One region of the Streptomyces sp. NPDC038135 genome, then DNA from elsewhere that is predicted to be linked to it. Evidence: riboswitches for the same ligand, from Rfam matches in the RefSeq annotation. Region 1 holds a riboswitch; each other region holds the start of a gene.
What was found. A riboswitch is a leader RNA that binds a small molecule or an ion and turns the genes downstream of it on or off. The one in region 1 is predicted to bind cobalamin.
Positions count from the first base shown of each region.

Region 2: another riboswitch for cobalamin. It lies ahead of ACZ7JA_RS00915 (ribonucleoside-diphosphate reductase subunit alpha); the one in region 1 lies ahead of nicT (Nickel transporter NicT).
Region 3: another riboswitch for cobalamin. It lies ahead of ACZ7JA_RS34830 (cobalamin biosynthesis protein); the one in region 1 lies ahead of nicT (Nickel transporter NicT).

Region 1 is NZ_JBVJXS010000003.1:468,273-474,982, forward strand. Features, by position in the region: gene ACZ7JA_RS10475 (nucleoside hydrolase) at 1-920, shown strand, start outside; gene nicT (Nickel transporter NicT) at 1,080-2,165, opposite strand; cobalamin riboswitch at 2,195-2,399, opposite strand; gene ACZ7JA_RS10485 (LAETG motif-containing sortase-dependent surface protein) at 2,540-3,493, opposite strand; gene ACZ7JA_RS10490 (glycoside hydrolase family 13 protein) at 3,751-5,397, shown strand; gene ACZ7JA_RS10495 (DUF4142 domain-containing protein) at 5,394-6,137, opposite strand; gene ACZ7JA_RS10500 (DUF6445 family protein) at 6,481-6,710, shown strand, end outside.
Region 2 is NZ_JBVJXS010000001.1:193,324-200,033, forward strand. Features, by position in the region: gene mctP (monocarboxylate uptake permease MctP) at 1-1,492, shown strand, start outside; cobalamin riboswitch at 1,604-1,762, shown strand; gene ACZ7JA_RS00915 (ribonucleoside-diphosphate reductase subunit alpha) at 1,887-4,271, shown strand; gene ACZ7JA_RS00920 (ribonucleotide-diphosphate reductase subunit beta) at 4,271-5,284, shown strand; gene ACZ7JA_RS00925 (hypothetical protein) at 5,197-5,451, opposite strand; gene ACZ7JA_RS00930 (helix-turn-helix domain-containing protein) at 5,544-6,509, shown strand; gene ACZ7JA_RS00935 (bifunctional albaflavenone monooxygenase/terpene synthase) at 6,538-6,710, opposite strand, start outside.
Region 3 is NZ_JBVJXS010000015.1:108,872-115,581, reverse strand. Features, by position in the region: gene ACZ7JA_RS34850 (class II aldolase/adducin family protein) at 1-186, opposite strand, end outside; gene ACZ7JA_RS34845 (lysozyme) at 378-1,142, shown strand; gene ACZ7JA_RS34840 (inorganic phosphate transporter) at 1,286-2,563, shown strand; gene ACZ7JA_RS34835 (hypothetical protein) at 2,588-2,815, shown strand; cobalamin riboswitch at 2,941-3,079, shown strand; gene ACZ7JA_RS34830 (cobalamin biosynthesis protein) at 3,198-4,142, shown strand; gene ACZ7JA_RS34825 (cobyric acid synthase) at 4,139-5,647, shown strand; gene cobN (cobaltochelatase subunit CobN) at 5,644-6,710, shown strand, end outside.

The DNA of each region.
Region 1 (6,710 bases):
CCCTGGCCCTGCTGTTCGCCGTACGCCACCCGGGCCTCGACCTGCGGGCCGTCACCTGCGTGGCCGGGAACACGGACGTGGACGGGGTGGTCCGCAACACCCTGACCGTGCTGGAGCGGGCCGGCGCCCCGGACATCCCGGTGGCGCGGGGCGCCGAGCGCCCGCTGATCGAGCCGGCCCGCTCGGCCCGGCACGTGCACGGCTCGGACGGGATGGGCGACCTGGGCCTGCCCGCCCCCACCCGCGCCCCCGCCGACGTGGACGCCGTGTCCCTGCTGCGCCGGGAGATCCTGGCCTCGCCCCGCCCGGTCACCCTCGTGCCCACCGCGCCGCTCACCAACATCGCCCTGCTGCTGCGCACCCACCCCGAGGTGACCCGCAACATCGAGCGGATCGTGTTCATGGGCGGCGCGGTCGCCACCGGAAACGCCACGCCCGTCGCCGAGTTCAACGTCTGGCACGACCCCGAGGCGGCGGCCGTGCTGCTCACCGCCGGGGTGCCGATCACGATGTACGGGCTGGACGTCTTCATGCGGGTCGTCGTGCCCGGCGCCGACGTGCACCGGCTGCGCGGCAGCGCCGACCCGGGCACCCGGCTGGCCGGGGATCTCCTCGCCCACCGGCCCACCGCGCAGGGCGGCGACCCCGAGGCCGAGGAGGCGGGCGGACTCGGTGACGCGGGCGCGGTCTGCGCGGTCGCCGACCCGGCGGGCATCGCCACCCGGCTGCTGCCGGTGGAGGTCTGCCTGGCGCCCGGCCCGGCCCGCGGCCAGACGCTGGTCGACCGCCGCCCCCGCCCCGGCGAGTCCGAGATCCACGAGGGCGCCCGCGAACAGCCCCTGGTGGACGTCGCGCTGGACGTGGACGTGGACCGGTTCGTGAAGCTCTACCTCGAGACGGTCGAGGGGCCCCCGGCCTAGGCCGGCGCAGGCCGCCGACCCCGGCTCAGTCGGACGCCGCCGGGACCTGTGCCGTCCCACCGACCCCGGGTCAGTCGGACGCCGCCGGACCTGTGCCGTCCCACCGACCCCGGGTCAGTCGGACGCCGCCGGGACCTGTGCCGTCCCACCGACCCCGGGTCAGTCGGACGCCGCCGGGACCCGTGCCGTCCAGCGCTCCTCCACCCGCGCCAGCCGCCAGTACGCCAGCGCCGCCGCCCACACCACCACGAACAGCCCCACGATGACGTAGCCGACGCTGTCCAGGTCCAGCCCGGCGATCCAGCCGGTCACGGCGTCGCCCAGGGCGAACTTCTCGTGCAGGACGCCGACCAGCTCGATGGTGCCGATGAGGAACGCGACGGCGATGGACAGCCCGGTGATCGTGAGGTTGTAGAAGACCTTGCGCACCGGGTTGGAAAACGCCCACTGGTAGGCGAAGTTCATGAACGTGCCGTCGAGGGTGTCGAACAGGCTCATCCCGGCGGCGAAGAGCAGCGGCAGGCACAGGACCGCGTACCAGGGCAGTCCGGCCGCCGCGCCCGAACCGGCCATCACCATCAGCGTGACCTCGGTGGCCGTGTCGAAGCCGAGGCCGAACAGGAAGCCCAGCGGGAACATCTGGCCCGGCCGCGAGATGGACTTGGTCAGCCGCCCGAGGACGCGGTTCATGAACCCCCGCGAGTCCAGGTGCTGTTCCAGCTCACCCTCGTCGTACGTGCCGGACCGCATCGCCCGGAACACCCTCAGGATGCCGGCCAGCGCGACCAGGTTGAGGGCGGCGATGAGGTAGAGGAAGGCGCCGGAGATCGTCGTGCCCATGAAGCCGAGCACCTGGTGGGTGCGCGAGTGCTCGTCCATGACCCGGCCGGCGAGCCGGGTGCCGCCCGCGATCAGCAGGGCCAGCAGCACCACCACGCCGGAGTGGCCCAGCGCGAACCAGAAGCCCACCGACACCGGCCGCCTGCCGTCGGCCATCAGCTTGCGGGTGGTGTTGTCGATCGCGGCGATGTGGTCGGCGTCGAAGGCGTGCCGCATGCCCAGGGTGTAGGCGGTGACGCCGAGGCCGACGCCGAAGACGTCCTGGCCGACCTTGTAGTGCCCGGGGGCGACGAGCAGGAACAGCACCCCGAAGGCGACGACGTGCAGGGCGGCGATCACCCCCAGCAGCCCCGCCGTCCTGATCGTGTCCTCGCGTCGCCATCGGAAGGCAGCGGCATCGGCCATCGGATTCACGCTCCAGCACCTCGTGGATCATCTCGTGAGCTGCCGTGGCCGGTCTCCTGGCTTACGGGGTGGTGCGTTCGCCGTCCCTGCCTTCCCAGCCGTGGACACGGCCAGTGGCCCGGCGGACGCCGGACGGGACGGGAACTCCCCGATCACAGTGGCGAGGGCCGCGTCGGCATGGACCCTTGAGGGGCCGTCACCGACTTCCCGAGCACCACGGCCCGCCCACCGTAGGCGGGTGAACGCCCGTCCGCCTAGCCGGGCACCGGTGCGGGTACGCAAGATCACATGCGAGACGCCCCCGCCGTCCCGCGGGCCTTGCGGCTGCCGCGGGACGGCGGGGGTCGTGGTGGGCCGGGTGGAGGGCCGGGCCGTCAGCCCTGGGCGCCCCGCCTGCGGCGCGAGACGAGCACGAAGGCGGCTCCGCCGGCGACCAGCACGGCGGCCCCGCCCGCGATCAGCCCCGAGTTGCCGCCGCCACCGGTCTCCGCGAGGTCGCCCCCGTCGTCGCCCCCGTCCGGGGTGGGCGCCGAGCCGGCCCGCGACTCGGAGGCGGACGGGGCCGGCGCCGACTCCGTGGCGGCCGGGGACGGCGCGGCGGACGACTCCGAGTCGCTCGGCGTGGACGGCTCCGACGTGCTCGGCGCGGGCGACGCCGAGTCGTCCGCGGGGGCGCTCGGCGACGGGGACTGCGGCTGCTCGGGCGTGGTGGCGCAGTCCTTGGTGCCGCCGTTCCAGGCCGCGATCAGCTTGTCCTTGATGACCGGGTGGTCCGGGCCCTTGGGCAGGTCCCCGTGCTCGAAGCCGTCGTTCGCGCCGTTCTTGCCGTCGAATTTGACCGCGCCGCGGTAGAGGTCGATCTGCGCGAAGCAGCCCGCGTCCGGCACCGCGATGTCGAGGGAGTCGGTCTCGCCCGGCTTCACGGCCACGGTGTCGAAGTCGACGAAGACCTGCTCGCCGGAGGTGGCGAAGCTCGCGCCGTGGGCCAGGTAGGAGGCCAGCGAGGCGGTGCAGCCCGCGGCGCCCCCGGCGGCACGCACCTTGACGTGGACCTTGCCGTCCTCGGTCGGCCGGAGGTTCTGGTCGTCCACCTTCACCGAGTCGAAGAAGTTCACGCCGTCCAGCGAGAACTGGCAGCGGTCGGTGCCGGTCTCGGTGCCCGCGCCGGTGCCGGGCGCGTAGTGGCCGCCGGACCTCCAGCCGTCACCGCCGTGCGCGCCGTGGGCCCAAGCGCCGGAGGCGGCGGCGACCGAGGCGGCGCAGAGGGCGAGTGACGCGGCGCCCGTCCCCAGCAGGCGGCGCGCGGTGACACGTCTGGCTATGGACATGGGTATCCCATCGCAGAAGCTCGAGTGAGCGAAGAAGTCAGAAGAGACACGCGGCCCATTGGTCACATGCGCCACAGTGTGAGGCCATGGTGATCGGCCGTGTTGAAACCTGTCAACCTGCGTGTATGCAGAGGGCGTTCATGGCTCCGTCACAACTTCGTCACACGGGGAAGGATCCACTCCCCATCACCTGAAGGTTCCCTTTCCGGGCAATGTGGACAGGCTCTGTACTGTCGTCCTTCCCGAAGGGAGTCCGCATGGCAGACCTCTCGTCCCGGAACCCGGACTGGTGGCGCCAGGCCGTCGTGTACCAGGTGTATCCGCGCAGCTTCGCCGACGCCGACGGCGACGGGCTCGGCGACCTCAGGGGAGTCGCCCAGCGCCTGAACCACCTCGCCACGCTCGGCGTCGACGCCCTGTGGCTGAGCCCCTTCTACCCCTCGGAACTGGCCGACGGCGGCTACGACGTCGCCGACCCCCGGGGCGTCGACTCCCGCCTCGGCACCCTGGACGACTTCGACGCACTGGTGGCCGAGGCCCACCGCCTCGGTCTGAAGGTGGTCGTCGACGTCGTCCCCAACCACACCTCGCACCGGCACCCCTGGTTCGAGGAGGCGCTGCTGGCCGGCCCCGGCTCCGCGGCCCGGGACCGCTACGTCTTCCGTCCCGGCCGCGGCGCGCACGGTGAACTTCCGCCCACCGACTGGCAGTCGGTGTTCGGCGGCAGCGCCTGGCGGCGGACCGCGGACGGCGAGTGGTACCTGCACCTCTTCGCGCCCGAGCAGCCCGACCTGAACTGGGAGAACGAGGAGGTCCGCGCCGACTTCCGCGCCACCCTGCGCTTCTGGTCCGACCGGGGCGTGGACGGCTTCCGCGTCGACGTCGCGCACGGCCTCGCCAAGGACCTCGCCGAGCCGCTGCGGGACATCGGCGGCATCGGCGCCACCGGCGAGGAGGCCCTGCGGCGCGTCGCGCCCGGCAGCCACCCGTACTGGGACCGCGACGAGGTGCACGAGATCTACCGCGACTGGCGCAAGATCTTCGACGCCTACACCCCGCCCCGCACCGCGGTCGCCGAGGCCTGGGTCCCGGACGCCCGCCGCGCCCTGTACGCCCGTCCGGACGAACTGGGCCAGGCCTTCAACTTCGAGTACCTGCAGGCGTCCTGGGACGCCGACGAGCTGCGGGAGGTCATCACCGGCTCGCTCGCCACCGCCCGCACCGTCGGCGCCTCGGCCACCTGGGTGCTCTCCAACCACGACGTCGTACGGCACGCCTCCCGCCTGCTGCTGCCGCCCGGCACCGACGAGAACGCCTGGCTGCTGTCCGGTGGCCGGGCCCCGGCCGTCGATCCCGAGGCCGGTCTGCGCCGGGCCCGGGCCGCGACCCTGCTGATGCTGGCGCTGCCCGGCTCCGCGTACGTCTACCAGGGCGAGGAACTCGGCCTGCCCGAGGTCGCCGACCTGCCCACCCAGGTGCTGCAGGACCCGATCTGGGAGCAGACCGGCCACGTCCGCAAGGGCCGCGACGGCTGCCGGGTGCCGATCCCGTGGACGCCGGACGGCCCGTCGTACGGTTTCGGGCCGGGGGCCGCCTGGCTGCCGCAGCCGGAGTCCTTCGCCTCCTACGCGGTGGCGGCGCAGGCCGGCGCCGAGGGTTCCACCCTGGAGCTGTACCGCACCGCCCTGCGGCTGCGCCGGAAGCTGCTGGAGGGCGAGACGCTGACCTGGACGCCCGGCGCACCGGCCGGCGTCCTCGACTTCGCCCGTACCGAGACCTGGCGCTCGGTCACCAACCTGACCGGGCGGCCCGTACCGCTGCCGCCGGGCGAGGTGCTGCTCGCCAGCACCCCGCTCGCCGGGGCCGGTTCGCTCCCGCCGGACACCACCGTGTGGCTCGGTTAGCCCACGGTCGGGCTCGGGGTGGGGGCCGGGGCGCCGCCGCCGGAGCCGCCGCCGTCACCGGTGAGGCCGCTGAGGTTCAGCGGGGTGGAGGTCGCGTTCGGCGGCGGGGTGAGGACCACCTCCGGCTGGCCCGCGGGCGGCGGGGGCGGGGTGAGGTTGTCGGAGGGCAGCTTCGGCGGGGTGGTCTGCTGGAAGATGGTCTGGTCGAAGTCGACCAGGCCGGTCTTCTCCATCACCGTCATGTGGTCCAGCACGGTGTCGTTGGCCTGGTCGGCGAGGGCCCGCACCAGCGAGTTCTTGGTGGTGGAGCGGATCTTGGCGATCGAGTTGAAGATCGAGCCGTGCGTCATCCGCAGGATGTTGGCGAAGTCGGTGTCGAACGCCTTGCCGCTCTCCGCCTTGAGCTGGGTGACGAAGCCCTCCTGCTGGGGGCTCGCGATGTTGGGCAGCGTGATGTTCAGCATGGGCGCGATCTTGCGGCAGCTCGCGTCCAGCGCGGCGTGCCCGTCGACCAGGTGCTTGCTGGCTTCAAGGACGCCCTTCGAGGCGCCCTTCTGCAGCCCGATCTGACCGAGCGGGTACTCCCAGAGACCGGCGGCCCGCACCCTGACCACGAAGTCCCGGTCGCCCTCGGTGAGCGGCCCCCACTGCGTCTGGGCGATGATCCGTGTCTGCGAGGTGGAGACGGTGTTCAGCCCGAGCATGCTCGGGTAGGCGAGCGCGCCGAGTGTCAGGGCCATCGCACCGCCCACGAAGAGAGTTCCCGTCGCGTTCCGCGAAAAGCGCACCGTGCCTCCTGCCCGGTCGTGGATCCCGCCCCCGGCGACGCGTGGGCAGTTCGTACGCACAGCAGTACGGACACGGGGGCCGATCGTCTCTGTGTCGCGGGTAAAAACTGTGGCCGGGCGCCGACGCGGGTGAAAAGTGCCGCCGGGCGCCGGTGCGGGTCCCCGGCGCCCGCGCTCCCGGCCCCCGGGCGATTGCGATCCGTTGGCGATCGATGGATGTGCATGACAGATGGTTGGGCGAAGGTTGACCCGCCGCCGGGAGAAGGCAGACCGGAGGCGGTCCTAGATTCGCCGCATGCCCCCGCAACCGTCCCCGAGGACGCCCGCCGCGCTGCCCGTCCTGCCCTACCGCAAGCCCACCCGGGGCCGTGACTACTGGGTGCTGGACGACGTCCTGCCGGACCCCGACGCCGTACGGGAGCGGTGCCTGGCCAAGGACGACTGGACCCGCGGGTACCCGTACACCTCCGAGACCTGGCCGGGGCTGCGGGCCATGCCCGGCCTCGAACCCGGCGAACTCGAGCG
Region 2 (6,710 bases), on a different contig from region 1:
ACGGTCGTTCGGCACCTGGATCACCTGGTTCCTGCTCGGCGGCGACCTGTACACGGCGTACACCTTCGTCGCCGTGCCGGCGGCGATCTACGCGGCGGGCGCGGCCGGCTTCTTCGCCGTCCCGTACACGATCCTCGTCTACCCGCTCATCTTCACGTTCCTGCCCCGCCTGTGGTCGGTCTCGCACCGCCACGGCTACGTGACCACCTCGGACTTCGTGCGCGGCCGGTTCGGCTCCAAGGGCCTGTCGCTGGCCGTGGCGGTCACCGGCATCCTCGCGACGATGCCGTACATCGCGCTCCAGCTCGTGGGCATCCAGGCGGTGCTGGACGTGATGGGCGTCGGCGGCGGCGAGAACACCAACTGGTTCGTGAAGGACCTGCCGCTGCTCATCGCCTTCGGCGTGCTGGCCGCGTACACCTACTCGTCCGGTCTGCGCGCCCCCGCGCTGATCGCGTTCGTGAAGGACGCGCTGATCTACATCGTCATCGCGGTGGCGATCATCTACATCCCGATCAAGCTGGGCGGGTTCGACGACGTCTTCGCCAAGGCGGGTGACGCCTTCAGCCAGGTGAACCCGGCCACCGGCAAGCCGCGCGGCGCGCTCGCACCGCCGGAGGCGGGCCAGTGGACGTACGCCACCCTGGCGCTCGGCTCCGCGCTCGCCCTGTTCATGTACCCGCACTCGATCACCGCGACCCTGTCCTCCAAGAGCCGTGAGGTGATCCGCCGCAACACCACGATCCTGCCGCTGTACTCGCTGATGCTCGGCCTGCTGGCCCTGCTCGGCTTCATGGCGATCGCGGCCGGGGTGAAGGTCACCAACGGCCAGCTGGCGATCCCGCAGCTCTTCGAGAACATGTTCCCGGACTGGTTCGCGGGCGTGGCCTTCGCGGCGATCGGCATCGGCGCGCTGGTGCCCGCGGCCATCATGTCCATCGCGGCGGCGAACCTGTTCACCCGCAACATCTACAAGGACTTCATCAAGCCGGACGCCACGCCGAAGGAGGAGACCCGGGTCTCCAAGATCGTGTCGCTGCTGGTGAAGGTGGGCGCGCTGGTCTTCGTCCTGACGATGGACAAGACGGTCGCCATCAACTTCCAGCTGCTGGGCGGCATCTGGATCCTGCAGACCTTCCCGGCCCTGGTCGGCGGCCTGTTCACCCGCTGGTTCCACCGCTGGGCGCTGCTCGCCGGCTGGGCGGTCGGCATGGTGTACGGCACGCTCGCCGCGTACGGGGTGGCCTCGCCGACCCAGAAGCACTTCGGCGGCTCCGCGAAGGAGATCCCGGGCATCGGGGAGATCGGCTACATCGGCCTCACCGCGTTCGTGCTGAATGTCGTGGTCACCGTGGTGCTCACCTTCGTCCTGAAGGCCGTGAAGGCCCCGGAGGGCCTCGACGAGACCCGGCCGGAGGACTACACGGCGGACGCGGGCGACCCCGGCGTCGAGGTGGAGCTCCCGCCCGCCACCGCGGGAAGCGCCCACTAGCGCGACCGGTCACGGACCACCCGCAGCGGGCCGCCGAGGGCACCTCCCCCGGCGGCCCGCTGTCGTGCGAGTTGACCCTGCGGAGCCGTCGCAACACGCAGCAGGCACAACATGTGGGGGTGACACGACGGCCCGGCACTAGATGTATGCTCATGCTCGCTGTCGCCGCAGGGGAATCCGGTGCGAATCCGGAACTGTCCCGCAACGGTGTACTCGCGTGTCTCCGCACGCCTGTTCAGTCCGAGGACCTGCCGGCAGCACGCGCCCGGCCGTCCGGTCCGGGTGCTCATCGACGTCCGGGCCTCGTGGAATGGGCCGGGGACGCGACGCCGTGCGCGCTCGCGCTGCCCCCTGCCCTCCGCAAGGCCCCGTGCCGAGCGAGGGAGAGCCCCACGTGACCATCGCGCCAGCCGACCCGGCTTCAGCCACCCCGGCGAGCGGAGCCCCGGTGGAGACCGACGGTCCCGGTGCCGCACTGCTGCGGACCCTGACCGAGCTGACCGCCGACCTCCCCGACGCCGACCCCGGCCGGGTCGCCGCCGCCGCGCTGCGCGGCCGGTCCGCCCGGGCCGACGAGGCGGAGTTGCGCGAGCTGGCCACGGAGGCGGCCGCCGGGCTGATCTCCGAGGACCCCGCCTACTCCCGGCTGGCCGCCCGGCTGCTGACCGTCTCCATCCGCGCCGAGGCCGCCTCGCAGGGCGTCACGTCCTTCACCGGGTCGGTCGCCGTCGGCCATCGTGAGGGTCTCGTCGCCGACCGCACCGCGGAGTTCGTGCGGCTGCACGCCGAACGGCTCGACGCGCTGGTCGACCCGGCGGCCGACGACCGCTTCGGGTACTTCGGCCTGCGCACGCTGCACAGCCGCTACCTGCTCCGCCACCCCATCACCCGCCGGGTGATCGAGACGCCGCAGCACTTCATGCTGCGCGTCGCCGCCGGCCTGGCCGAGGACGACACCGCCCGCTCCGTGGACGAGGTCGCCGCGCTGTACGGCCTGATGAGCCGGCTCGACTACCTGCCCTCCTCCCCCACCCTCTTCAACTCCGGCACCCGGCATCCGCAGATGTCGTCCTGCTACCTCCTCGACTCCCCGCTGGACGAGCTGGACTCCATCTACGACCGGTACCACCAGGTCGCCCGCCTCTCCAAGCACGCCGGCGGCATCGGCCTGTCCTACTCCCGCATCCGCGGCCGCGGTTCGCTGATCCGGGGCACCAACGGGCACTCCAACGGGATCGTGCCGTTCCTGAAGACGCTGGACGCCTCGGTGGCCGCGGTGAACCAGGGCGGCCGGCGCAAGGGGGCCGCCGCGGTGTACCTGGAGACCTGGCACTCCGACATCGAGGAGTTCCTGGAGCTGCGGGACAACACCGGTGAGGACGCCCGCCGTACGCACAACCTGAACCTCGCGCACTGGATCCCGGACGAGTTCATGCGCCGGGTCGACGCCGACGAGCGGTGGTCGCTGTTCTCCCCGGCGGACGTGCCGGAGCTGGTCGACCTGTGGGGCGAGGAGTTCGACGCCGCGTACCGCAGGGCGGAGGCCGCCGGGCTCGCGCGGAAGACGATGCCCGCCCGGGACCTGTACGGCCGCATGATGCGCACCCTCGCGCAGACCGGCAACGGCTGGATGACCTTCAAGGACGCCGCCAACCGCACCGCCAACCAGACGGCGACCGCGGGCCACGTCGTGCACTCCTCCAACCTGTGCACCGAGATCCTCGAGGTCACCGACGACGGCGAGACCGCGGTGTGCAACCTGGGGTCGGTCAACCTCGGCGCCTTCGTGGACACGGCGGCCGGCGACCTCGACTGGGAGCGGCTCGACGAGACCGTCCGCACGGCCGTCACCTTCCTCGACCGCGTGGTCGACATCAACTTCTACCCGACCGAGCAGGCGGGCCGGTCGAACGCCAACTGGCGTCCGGTGGGCCTGGGCGCGATGGGCCTGCAGGACGTCTTCTTCAAGCTGCGGCTGCCCTTCGACTCCGCCGAGGCCAGGGCGCTGTCCACGCGGATCGCCGAGCGGATCATGCTCGCCGCGTACGAGGCGTCCGCGGACCTCGCCGAGCGCAACGGCCCGCTGCCGGCCTGGCGGAAGACCCGCACCGCCCAGGGCGTGCTGCACCCCGACCACTACGGCGTCGAGTTCACCTGGCCGGAGCGCTGGGCGGCGCTGCGGGCGCGGATTGCCGAGGTGGGGATGCGCAACTCGCTGCTCCTGGCCATCGCGCCCACGGCCACCATCGCGTCCATTGCGGGCGTGTACGAGTGCATCGAGCCGCAGGTGTCCAACCTGTTCAAGCGCGAGACGCTCTCGGGCGAGTTCCTCCAGGTGAACTCCTACCTGGTGGACGAGCTCAAGCGGCTCGGCGTGTGGGACGCCCAGACCCGTGAGGCGCTGCGCGAGTCCAACGGCTCGGTGCAGGGCTTCACCTGGGTGCCGCAGGACGTCCGCGACCTGTACCGCACGGCGTGGGAGATCCCGCAGCGCGGCCTCATCGACATGGCGGCCGCCCGCACCCCGTTCCTTGACCAGGCGCAGTCGCTGAACCTCTTCCTGGAGACGCCGACCATCGGCAAGCTCTCCTCGATGTACGCGTACGCCTGGAAGTCCGGGCTGAAGACGACGTACTACCTGCGCTCGCGCCCGGCGACGAGGATCGCCCGCGCCGCCCGGGCGCAGACCCGAGCCACCGTCCCCGTGCAGCAGATCGCCGACCCCGACGCGGTCGCCTGCTCCCTTGAGAACCCCGAGTCCTGCGAGGCCTGCCAGTGATGACCAGCGAAGCCAAGAACCTGCTCGACCCGGGCTTCGAGCTGACTCTCCGCCCGATGCGCTACCCCGACTTCTACGAGCGCTACCGGGACGCCATCAAGAACACCTGGACCGTCGAGGAGGTCGACCTCCACTCGGACGTCGCCGACCTCGCGAAGCTGACGCCGGCCGAGCAGCATCTGATCGGCCGTCTGGTCGCCTTCTTCGCGACGGGCGACTCGATCGTCGCGAACAACCTGGTGCTGACCCTCTACAAGCACATCAACTCCCCCGAGGCCCGGCTCTACCTGAGCCGCCAGCTCTTCGAGGAGGCCGTGCACGTCCAGTTCTACCTGACGCTGCTGGACACCTACCTGCCCGATCCAGACGACCGGGCGGCGGCGTTCGCGGCGGTGGAGAACATCCCCTCCATCCGGGAGAAGGCCGGGTTCTGCTTCAAGTGGATCAACGAGGTCGAGAAGCTGGACCGGCTGGAGTCCAGGGCCGACCGCCGCCGCTTCCTGCTGAACCTCATCTGCTTCGCCGCGTGCATCGAGGGTCTGTTCTTCTACGGCGCCTTCGCGTACGTCTACTGGTTCCGCAGCCGGGGTCTGCTGCACGGTCTGGCCACCGGCACCAACTGGGTGTTCCGGGACGAGACGATGCACATGTCGTTCGCCTTCGACGTGGTCGACACCGTCCGCAAGGAGGAGCCGGACCTGTTCGACGACGAGCTGCGCGGGCAGGTCACGGACATGCTGCGGGAGGCCGTCGAGGCCGAGCTGCAGTTCGCGCGCGACCTGTGCGGTGACGGCCTCCCGGGCATGAACACCGAGTCGATGCGGCAGTACCTGGAGTGCGTCGCCGACCAGCGCCTGACGCGCCTGGGCTTCGCCCCGGTGTACGGCTCGGAGAACCCCTTCTCCTTCATGGAGCTGCAGGGCGTTCAGGAACTGACGAACTTCTTCGAGCGCCGCCCGTCGGCGTACCAGGTGGCCGTGGAGGGCACGGTCGACCTGGACGAGGACTTCTGAGCCTCCTTCTCCCGGCTCACCACGTCCCGGGCCTCCTGAGCCTCCCTGAGCTGCCGGTCGACCCGCCTGTCGCGGGCGATGCCGAGCACGGACGGGAGGATCAGGAGGACCAGGATGCCGAGGGTGGCGAGCATTCCGATCAGGCCTTCGATCTGGTTTCCGGTCATGACACCACTGTCGCGCCGGATACTCCTTACCGACAGTGGCAGTACTGCCGTACACCCTCGATTTACTGCCAGCTTCGGGGCACACTGGCAGCATGCTGAGGAACGTGGCGGCAGTGCTGCTGGACGGCGTGCACCCCTTCGAGCTGGGCGTGGTGTGCGAGGTGTTCGGCATCGACCGCAGTGACGAGGGACTGCCGGTGTACGACTTCGCGGTCGTCTCGGCGGAGGGCCCCGCCCTGAGCACCCATGTCGGCGGGCTCACCGTGTCGACGCCGTACGGTCTGGAGCGGCTGGAGGAGGCCGATCTGATCGCGGTGCCGGCCGGGAGCGACTACGTGACCCGGGACTATCCCCCCGCGCTGCTCGACGCCCTCGTGCGGGCCGTGGCGCGGGGCACCCGGGTGCTCAGCGTGTGCTCGGGCGTGTTCGTGCTCGGCGCCGCCGGACTGCTCGACGGGCGGCGGTGCAGTGTGCACTGGCGGCAGGCGCGGGAGCTGGCGCTGCGCAATCCCCGGGCGATCATCGAGCCGGACGTCCTCTACGTCGACGAGGACCCGGTGATCACCTCCGCCGGCACCGCGGCCGGCATCGACGCCTGTCTGCACCTCGTGCGCAAGGAGCAGGGCCCGGAGGTGGCCACGAAGATCGCCCGGCGCATGGTCGTGCCGCCGCACCGGGACGGCGGTCAGGCGCAGTACATCGAGCGGCCGCTGCCCGAGACCCCGTGCGACACGGTCGGCGAGGTGCTGGTGTGGATGGAGGGGCACCTCGGCGAGGAGGTGACCGTCGAACAGCTCGCCGCCCGCGCCCACATGGCGCCGCGCACCTTCGCCCGCCGCTTCCAGCAGGAGACGGGGACCACCCCCTACCGCTGGCTGCTGCGCCAGCGGGTGCTGCTGGCACAGGAGTTGCTGGAGGGCACGGACGAGACCATGGACGCCATCGCCTCCCGCACCGGCTTCGGTACGGCGGCGGCGCTGCGCCACCAGTTCGTCCGCGCCCTCGGCACGACCCCCAACGCCTACCGGCGCGCGTTCCGCGGCCCGGAGGCCGCCTGAGCGCGCCGGCAGCGGCGGCCTGGGCGGCCTACCAGGGCACCGGCTTCAGCAGCAGCTTCTGCGGCCGGAGCGTGATGCCCACCCGGGTGGTGTCGTCCGACCCGCCGGCCTGCTCGAAGCGGTACTTCGCCGAGAGCGCCGCGGTGATCAGGGTGAGCTGGGCCATGGAGAAGTGGTCGCTGGGGCACTTGCGGTTGCCGA
Region 3 (6,710 bases), on a different contig from region 1:
GGCCGGGGTGAGCCGGTCGTAGGGCACGCCCGACGGGGTGACCAGCACGACGTCCCCCACGCGGGCGGAGACGTTGCCCGAGGTGCCGACGACCAGCCCGTCGGCCACGGTCCGGCGGGCCGTCGCGACCAGCGCCGCCCAGCTCCGCTCCTGCTGCTCTTCCGCGTCCCGCCGCTGTCCAGCCATGCCGCGATCCTGCCAGCCCGCCCGGTGCGGGGAAGTCCGCCGGCGGACTTCCGTCCGGAACCCGTGCCGCCGGACGAGTGGACACCGGTGCGAAACGCACCTAAACGCACTTGATCGGGTGATATCCAAGCATCTAATGATCATTAATGCCCGCAGTCGCACGACGCTTCACCGTCACACCAGGGGGACGCATGGCCCGTGACCGCTCACCCTCCCGCCCCCGCCGTCGCGCGGCCGTGGTCGCGGCCGCCGCGGGCGCGCTCGTCCTCGCGGGCGCCCAGTGCGCCGCCGCCGGGCCGTCGGCCGCGGTGGCGGCGGGCCTGCCGCGGGGGCACGACGTGTCCTCGCACCAGGGACACGTCGACTGGCCCGCCGCCCGGTCGGACGGCGCTCGGTTCACCTACATCAAGGCGACGGAGTCCACGGGCTACCGCAATCCCTATTTCGCCCGGCAGTACGCGGGCGCGCGCCGGGCGCACCTGATCCGCGGCGCCTATCACTTCGCCCGCCCCGACCAGTCCTCCGGCGCCGCCCAGGCCGCGTACTTCGTACGGCACGGCGGCGGCTGGCGGGCGGACGGCTGGACCCTGCCGCCGGCCCTCGACATCGAATACGACCCGTACGACGGCAGGCACATCTGCTACGGGCTCGGCCACCGGCGGATGGTCCGCTGGATCCGCTCCTTCAGCGACGAACTGCACCGGCTCACCGGCCGGCGTCCGGTGATCTACACGACCGCCCAGTGGTGGGCCTCCTGCACCGGCGGCAGCCGCGCCTTCGCCTCCGACCACCCGCTGTGGATCGCCCGTCACGGCACGTCAGCGCCGGGATCGCTGCCCGGCGGATGGTCGTCCTGGACCTTCTGGCAGTACGGCACCGAGGGCGGTCTGCCGGGTGACCAGAATCTCTTTCACGGGCCGCCGAGCCGGCTGCGGGCCTTCGCGCGCGGCCGGTAGCCAAGGGGCGCACGGGCGCCCGACCGGAACGGAATCGCCGACCCCCGTTACCGACACCCCCGCGCCCGACCCAGTTCACCTTCCGTTCACCCAGGTTGCCTACGTTCGACCCGCCAATGACGCTCGAACGATTGCCTGGGTAAATGGAAAGCTTCTCGCTGATCCTCGCGATAGTGGTGGTAACCGCTCTCGCGTTCGATTTCACGAACGGTTTCCACGACACCGCCAACGCGATGGCCACCACCATCTCGACCGGTGCGCTCAAGCCCAAGGTCGCGGTGGCCATGTCCGCCGTGCTCAACCTTGTGGGCGCTTTCCTCTCCGTGGAGGTCGCCAACACGATCTCCAAGGGTCTCGTCGATGAGAACGGCATCCGTCCCGAGGTCATCTTCGCCGCCCTGGTCGGCGCGATCCTCTGGAACCTGCTGACCTGGCTGGTGGGTCTGCCCTCCAGCTCCTCCCACGCCCTGATGGGCGGCCTGATCGGCGCCACCGTCGCCTCGGCGGGCTTCGGCGCCGTCCACGGCGACGTGCTGGTCACCAAGGTGCTGCTGCCGGCGGTCGCCGCCCCGGTCGTGGCCGGCCTGGCCGCCATGCTCGCCACCCGCTTCTCCTACGGGATCGGCGGCAAGGCCGAGGGCGAGGCCTCCCGCAAGGGCTACCGCGCCGGCCAGATCGCCTCCGCCGGACTGGTCTCCCTCGCCCACGGCACCAACGACGCCCAGAAGACCATGGGCATCATCACCCTCGCGCTGATCGCGGGCGGCGCCATCGCCCCGGGTTCCAACCCTCCCACCTGGGTGATCCTCTCCGCGGGCATGGCCATCGCGCTCGGCACCTACATCGGCGGCTGGCGCATCATCCGCACCATGGGCAAGGGCCTGACCGAGCTGCAGCCGCGCCAGGGCTTCGCCGCCCAGACCAGCGCCGCCACCGCCATCCTGGCCTCCTCGCACCTCGGCTTCTCGCTGTCCACCACGCACGTCGTCTCCGGTTCGGTGATGGGCGCGGGTCTGGGCCGCAAGGGCGGTGTGGTCCGCTGGTCCACCGCGACCCGGATGGCCGTCGCCTGGGTCCTCACCCTCCCGGCCGCCGCCCTGGTCGGCGCGCTCGCCGAGTCCGTCACGGACCTGGGCGACTGGGGCACCGCCCTCGTCGCGGTCTTCCTGGTCGGCTCCAGCGCCGCGATCTGGAAGCGCTCCCGCCGCGAGGTCGTCGACCACACCAACGTCAACGGCACCGACGAGGCCGCGGAGCCCGCGGGTGTGGTGACCGCCGCGATCGCCGCGGTGACCCCGCCGCCGGCCGGCGTCACCCTCACCGAGGGGCCGGCCATCACCTTCCCGGCACAGTCGAGCGGCCCGGCCCCGGCCACCGCCGAAGTCACCGCACCGGCCGTCCCGCCGGCCGCCACCGTCTGACCCGGTTACCGGAGGAAAAGCAACATGAAGATCGACTGGGCGGCCATCGGCTCCGTCCTCGGCGTCAGCCTCGCCTTCACGGTGGGCCTGGTGGCCCTGTTCACCCTCGGCGTCAACGGCCTGTCCCGGCGCGAGCGGGCGGCCGCGCAGGGCGGCTCCGCGACGCTCGCCGTCACCGGCGCGTACGTGTGCTTCGCGGCGTGCGCCGCGGCCGTGGCCTACGGCATCTACCTGATCGTGGCCAAGCCTTAAGGCAGGCCGTCCCCGAAGAGGCTCTCCGCCGGTGTGTTCCGGCAGGGAGCCTCTTCTCGTGTCCGGATCCCGCCGGTGTGGGGCTCGGCACACTCTCCCCCCGCAGGTCACAGGCAAGTTGACGGCCCTTCCGGGCCCGTGGTGGACTGCCCGGGCCATGTACGGCGGCAGGAGAGGAAGCCGGTGCGAATCCGGCGCGGTCCCGCCACTGTCACCGGGGAGTGATCCCCGGGAGCCAGGAACTCTCACCGCCGGCTTCGTCGAACCAGGGCGTGGACACCCTGAGTGAGGACACCGATCGCCATGCTCGGCCGCAGATCGAGGGCCCGTTCCAGGGCCCGCAGCGAGAGTTCCGCCCCCGCGCCCACGGCCGGCTGAGCCGATGGGTGCCGATCGCGCTTACGCGTACGGCGCCGCCGCCGGCCTTCTCGGCGACCTGCTCCTCGGCGATCCGCGCCGCGGGCATCCGGTCGCCGTGTTCGGGCGGGCGGCCGCTGCCGTGGAACGCGTGCTGTGGCACGACCATCGCGGCTGGGGCGCGCTGCACACCGCCGTCTGCGCCGGCGGCGCCGTGGCCGCCGGGCTCGTCGCCCAACGGGCCGTGCGCCGCTCCCCCGTCGCCTCCGCCGCGCTGATCGGCGTGGCCACCTGGGCCGTCGTCGGGGGCACTTCGCTGGCCCGCGAGGCCCGGGCGATCGGGCGCGCCCTGGAGGCCGGTGACGTGCCGGCGGCCCGCGCGCGGCTGCCGCACCTGTGCGGCCGGGACCCGCAGGCGCTGGACGCCGACGGGATCGCCCGGGCCGTGGTCGAGTCCGTCGCCGAGAACACCTCCGACGCCGTCGTGGGCGCGCTGGTGTGGGGCGCCGTCGCCGGCGTGCCGGGGCTGCTCGGGTTCCGGGCCGTCAACACCCTGGACGCGATGGTCGGTCACAAATCGCCGCGCCTGCGCCGCTACGGCTGGGCCTCGGCCCGGCTCGACGACCTCGCCGGCTGGCCGGGGGCCCGGCTGACGGCCGCGCTCGCCGTGCTGGCCGGACCGGACCCGCGGGGCGCCGTACGGGCCTGGCGGGCGGACGCGGCGAAGCACCCGAGCCCCAACGCCGGACCCGTCGAGGCGTCGTTCGCGGGCGCGCTCGGGGTGCGGCTCGGCGGGACGCTCTCCTACGCCGGGCGGGTGGAACACCGGCCGGTGCTGGGCGGCGGCACCGGGCGGGCCGTCCGGGTCACCGACATCGACCGGGCCGTGACGCTCTCCCGCCGCGTCGGCCTGCTCGCGCTCGGCGTCACCGCCGGTGCGCGCCTCCTCGTGAAGGGACGTGGCAAGTGAGCGGTGGGCTCCTCGTCGCCGGCACCACCTCCGACGCCGGCAAGAGCGTCGTGACGGCCGGGATCTGCCGCTGGCTGGTGCGCCAGGGCGTCAAGGTCGCGCCGTTCAAGGCGCAGAACATGTCCCTCAACTCCTTCGTGACGCGCGAGGGCGCCGAGATCGGGCGGGCGCAGGCGATGCAGGCGCAGGCCTGCCGGGTGGAGCCGACCGCGCTGATGAACCCCGTGCTGCTGAAGCCGGGCGGTGAACAGAGCAGCCAGGTGGTGCTGCTGGGCAAGCCGGTGGGCGAGATGAGCGCGCGCGGCTACCACGGCGGACGCCAGCAGCGGCTGCTGGGCACGGTGCTGGACTGCCTGGCCGAGTTGCGGGGCACGTATGACGCGGTGATCTGTGAGGGCGCCGGTTCGCCGGCGGAGATCAACCTGCGGCGGACGGACATCGTCAACATGGGGATCGCGCGGGGCGCGCGGCTGCCCGTCCTCGTGGTCGGCGACATCGACCGCGGCGGCGTCTTCGCCTCCTTCTTCGGCACCCTCGCCCTGCTGTCGCCCGAGGACCAGGAACTGGTCGCCGGGTTCCTGGTGAACAAGTTCCGGGGCGACGTCTCCCTGCTGGAGCCCGGCCTCGACATGCTCCACGGCCTCACCGGGCGGCGGACGTACGGCGTGCTGCCGTTCCGGCACGGGCTCGGCATCGACGAGGAGGACGGGCTGCGGGTCTCCCTGCGGGGCGCCGTGCGGGAGTCCACGGTGGCTCCCCCGGCCGGTGCGGACGTGCTGCGGGTCGCCGTGTGCGCGGTCCCGCTGATGTCCAACTTCACCGACGTGGACGCGCTGGCCGCCGAACCGGGCGTCGTGGTGCGGTTCGTGGACCGGCCGGAGGAGCTGGTGGACGCGGACCTGGCGGTGATCCCGGGCACCCGCGGGACCGTGCGGGCGCTTCGGTGGCTGCGCGAGCGCGGCCTCGCCGACGCGCTCGCGCGACGGGCCGCCGAGGGGCGCCCGGTGCTCGGGATCTGCGGCGGCTTCCAGATCCTGGGCGAGCACATCGAGGACGAGGTCGAGTCGCGCGCCGGCGCCGTCGACGGGCTCGGCCTGCTGCCCGTGCGGGTGCGGTTCGCCCGGGAGAAGACCCTCGCCCGCCCGGCCGGGCGTGCCCTCGGCGAGCCGGTCGAGGGGTACGAGATCCACCACGGGGTCGCCGAGGTCGTCGGCGGGGAACCCTTCCTGGACGGCTGCCGGGTGGGTTCCGTGTGGGGCACGCACTGGCACGGCTCGCTGGAGTCGGACGGCTTCCGGCGCGCCTTCCTGCGCGAGGTGGCGGCCGCCGCGGGACGCCGCTTCGTACCGGCCCCGGGCACCTCGTTCGCCGCGCTGCGCGAGGAGCAGCTCGACCGGCTCGGCGACCTGATCGAACAGCACGCGGACACGGACGCGCTCTGGCGGCTCATCGAGTCGGGCGCGCCACAAGGACTGCCTTTCATTCCACCGGGAGCGCCCGCATGAGCACAGTGTTGTTGTTGTCGACCGCCGACACCGATCTGCTGGCGGCCCGGGCCTCCGGCGCCGGGTACCGGACCGGCAATCCGACCCGGGTGGACGTGGCCGGGGAACTGCCGGGGCTGATCGAGGGCGCCGACCTCGCCGTCGTGCGGCTGCTCGGCGGCAAGCGGGCCTGGGAGGACGGGCTGGCCGCGCTGCGGACGTCCGGCGTCCCGACCGTGCTGCTGGGCGGCGAGACGGTGCCGGACGCCGAGCTGATGGCCGAGTCGTCCGTGCCGGCGGGCGTGGTGGCCGAGGCGCTGAGGTACCTCGTCGAGGGCGGCCCGGACAACCTGACCCAGCTGGCCCGGTTCCTCTCCGACACCGTGCTGCTCACGGGCGAGGGCTTCGAGGAGCCGCGGAAGATGCCGGAGTTCGGCGTCCACGGCTCGTACCCGCTGCGCGACGGCCGCCCGACGGTGGGCGTGCTGTTCTACCGGGCGCACGAACTGAGCGGCAACACCGCCTTCGTGGACACGCTGTGCGAGGCGATCGAGGCGCGCGGCGCCAACGCCCTGCCGGTGTACTGCGGTTCGCTGCGCGGCGCGGACCCCGGCCTGTACGAGCTGCTGGGCCGGGCCGACGCGCTGGTCGCCACCGTGCTCGCGGCCGGCGGCACGCACGCCTCGCAGGCGTCCGCGGGCGGCGACGAGGAGTCCTGGGACGTAGGGGCGCTCGCCGCTCTCAACGTGCCCGTGCTGCAGGGCCTCTGCCTCACCTCCTCGCGCGCCGCCTGGGCGGAGTCGGACGCCGCCCTCTCCCCCATGGACGCGGCGATGCAGGTGGCCATCCCGGAGTTCGACGGACGGCTCGTCACCGTGCCGTTCTCCTTCAAGGAGCAGGGCCCGGACGACGTGCCGGTGTACGTCGCCGACCCCGAGCGGGCCGCGCGGGTCGCCGGGATCGCCGTACGCCACGCCGAGCTGGCCCACAAGCCGAACGCGGAGAAGCGGATCGCGCTGGTCTTCACCGCCTACCCGACCAAGCACTCCCGGGTCGGCAACGCGGTCGGCCTGGACACGCCCGC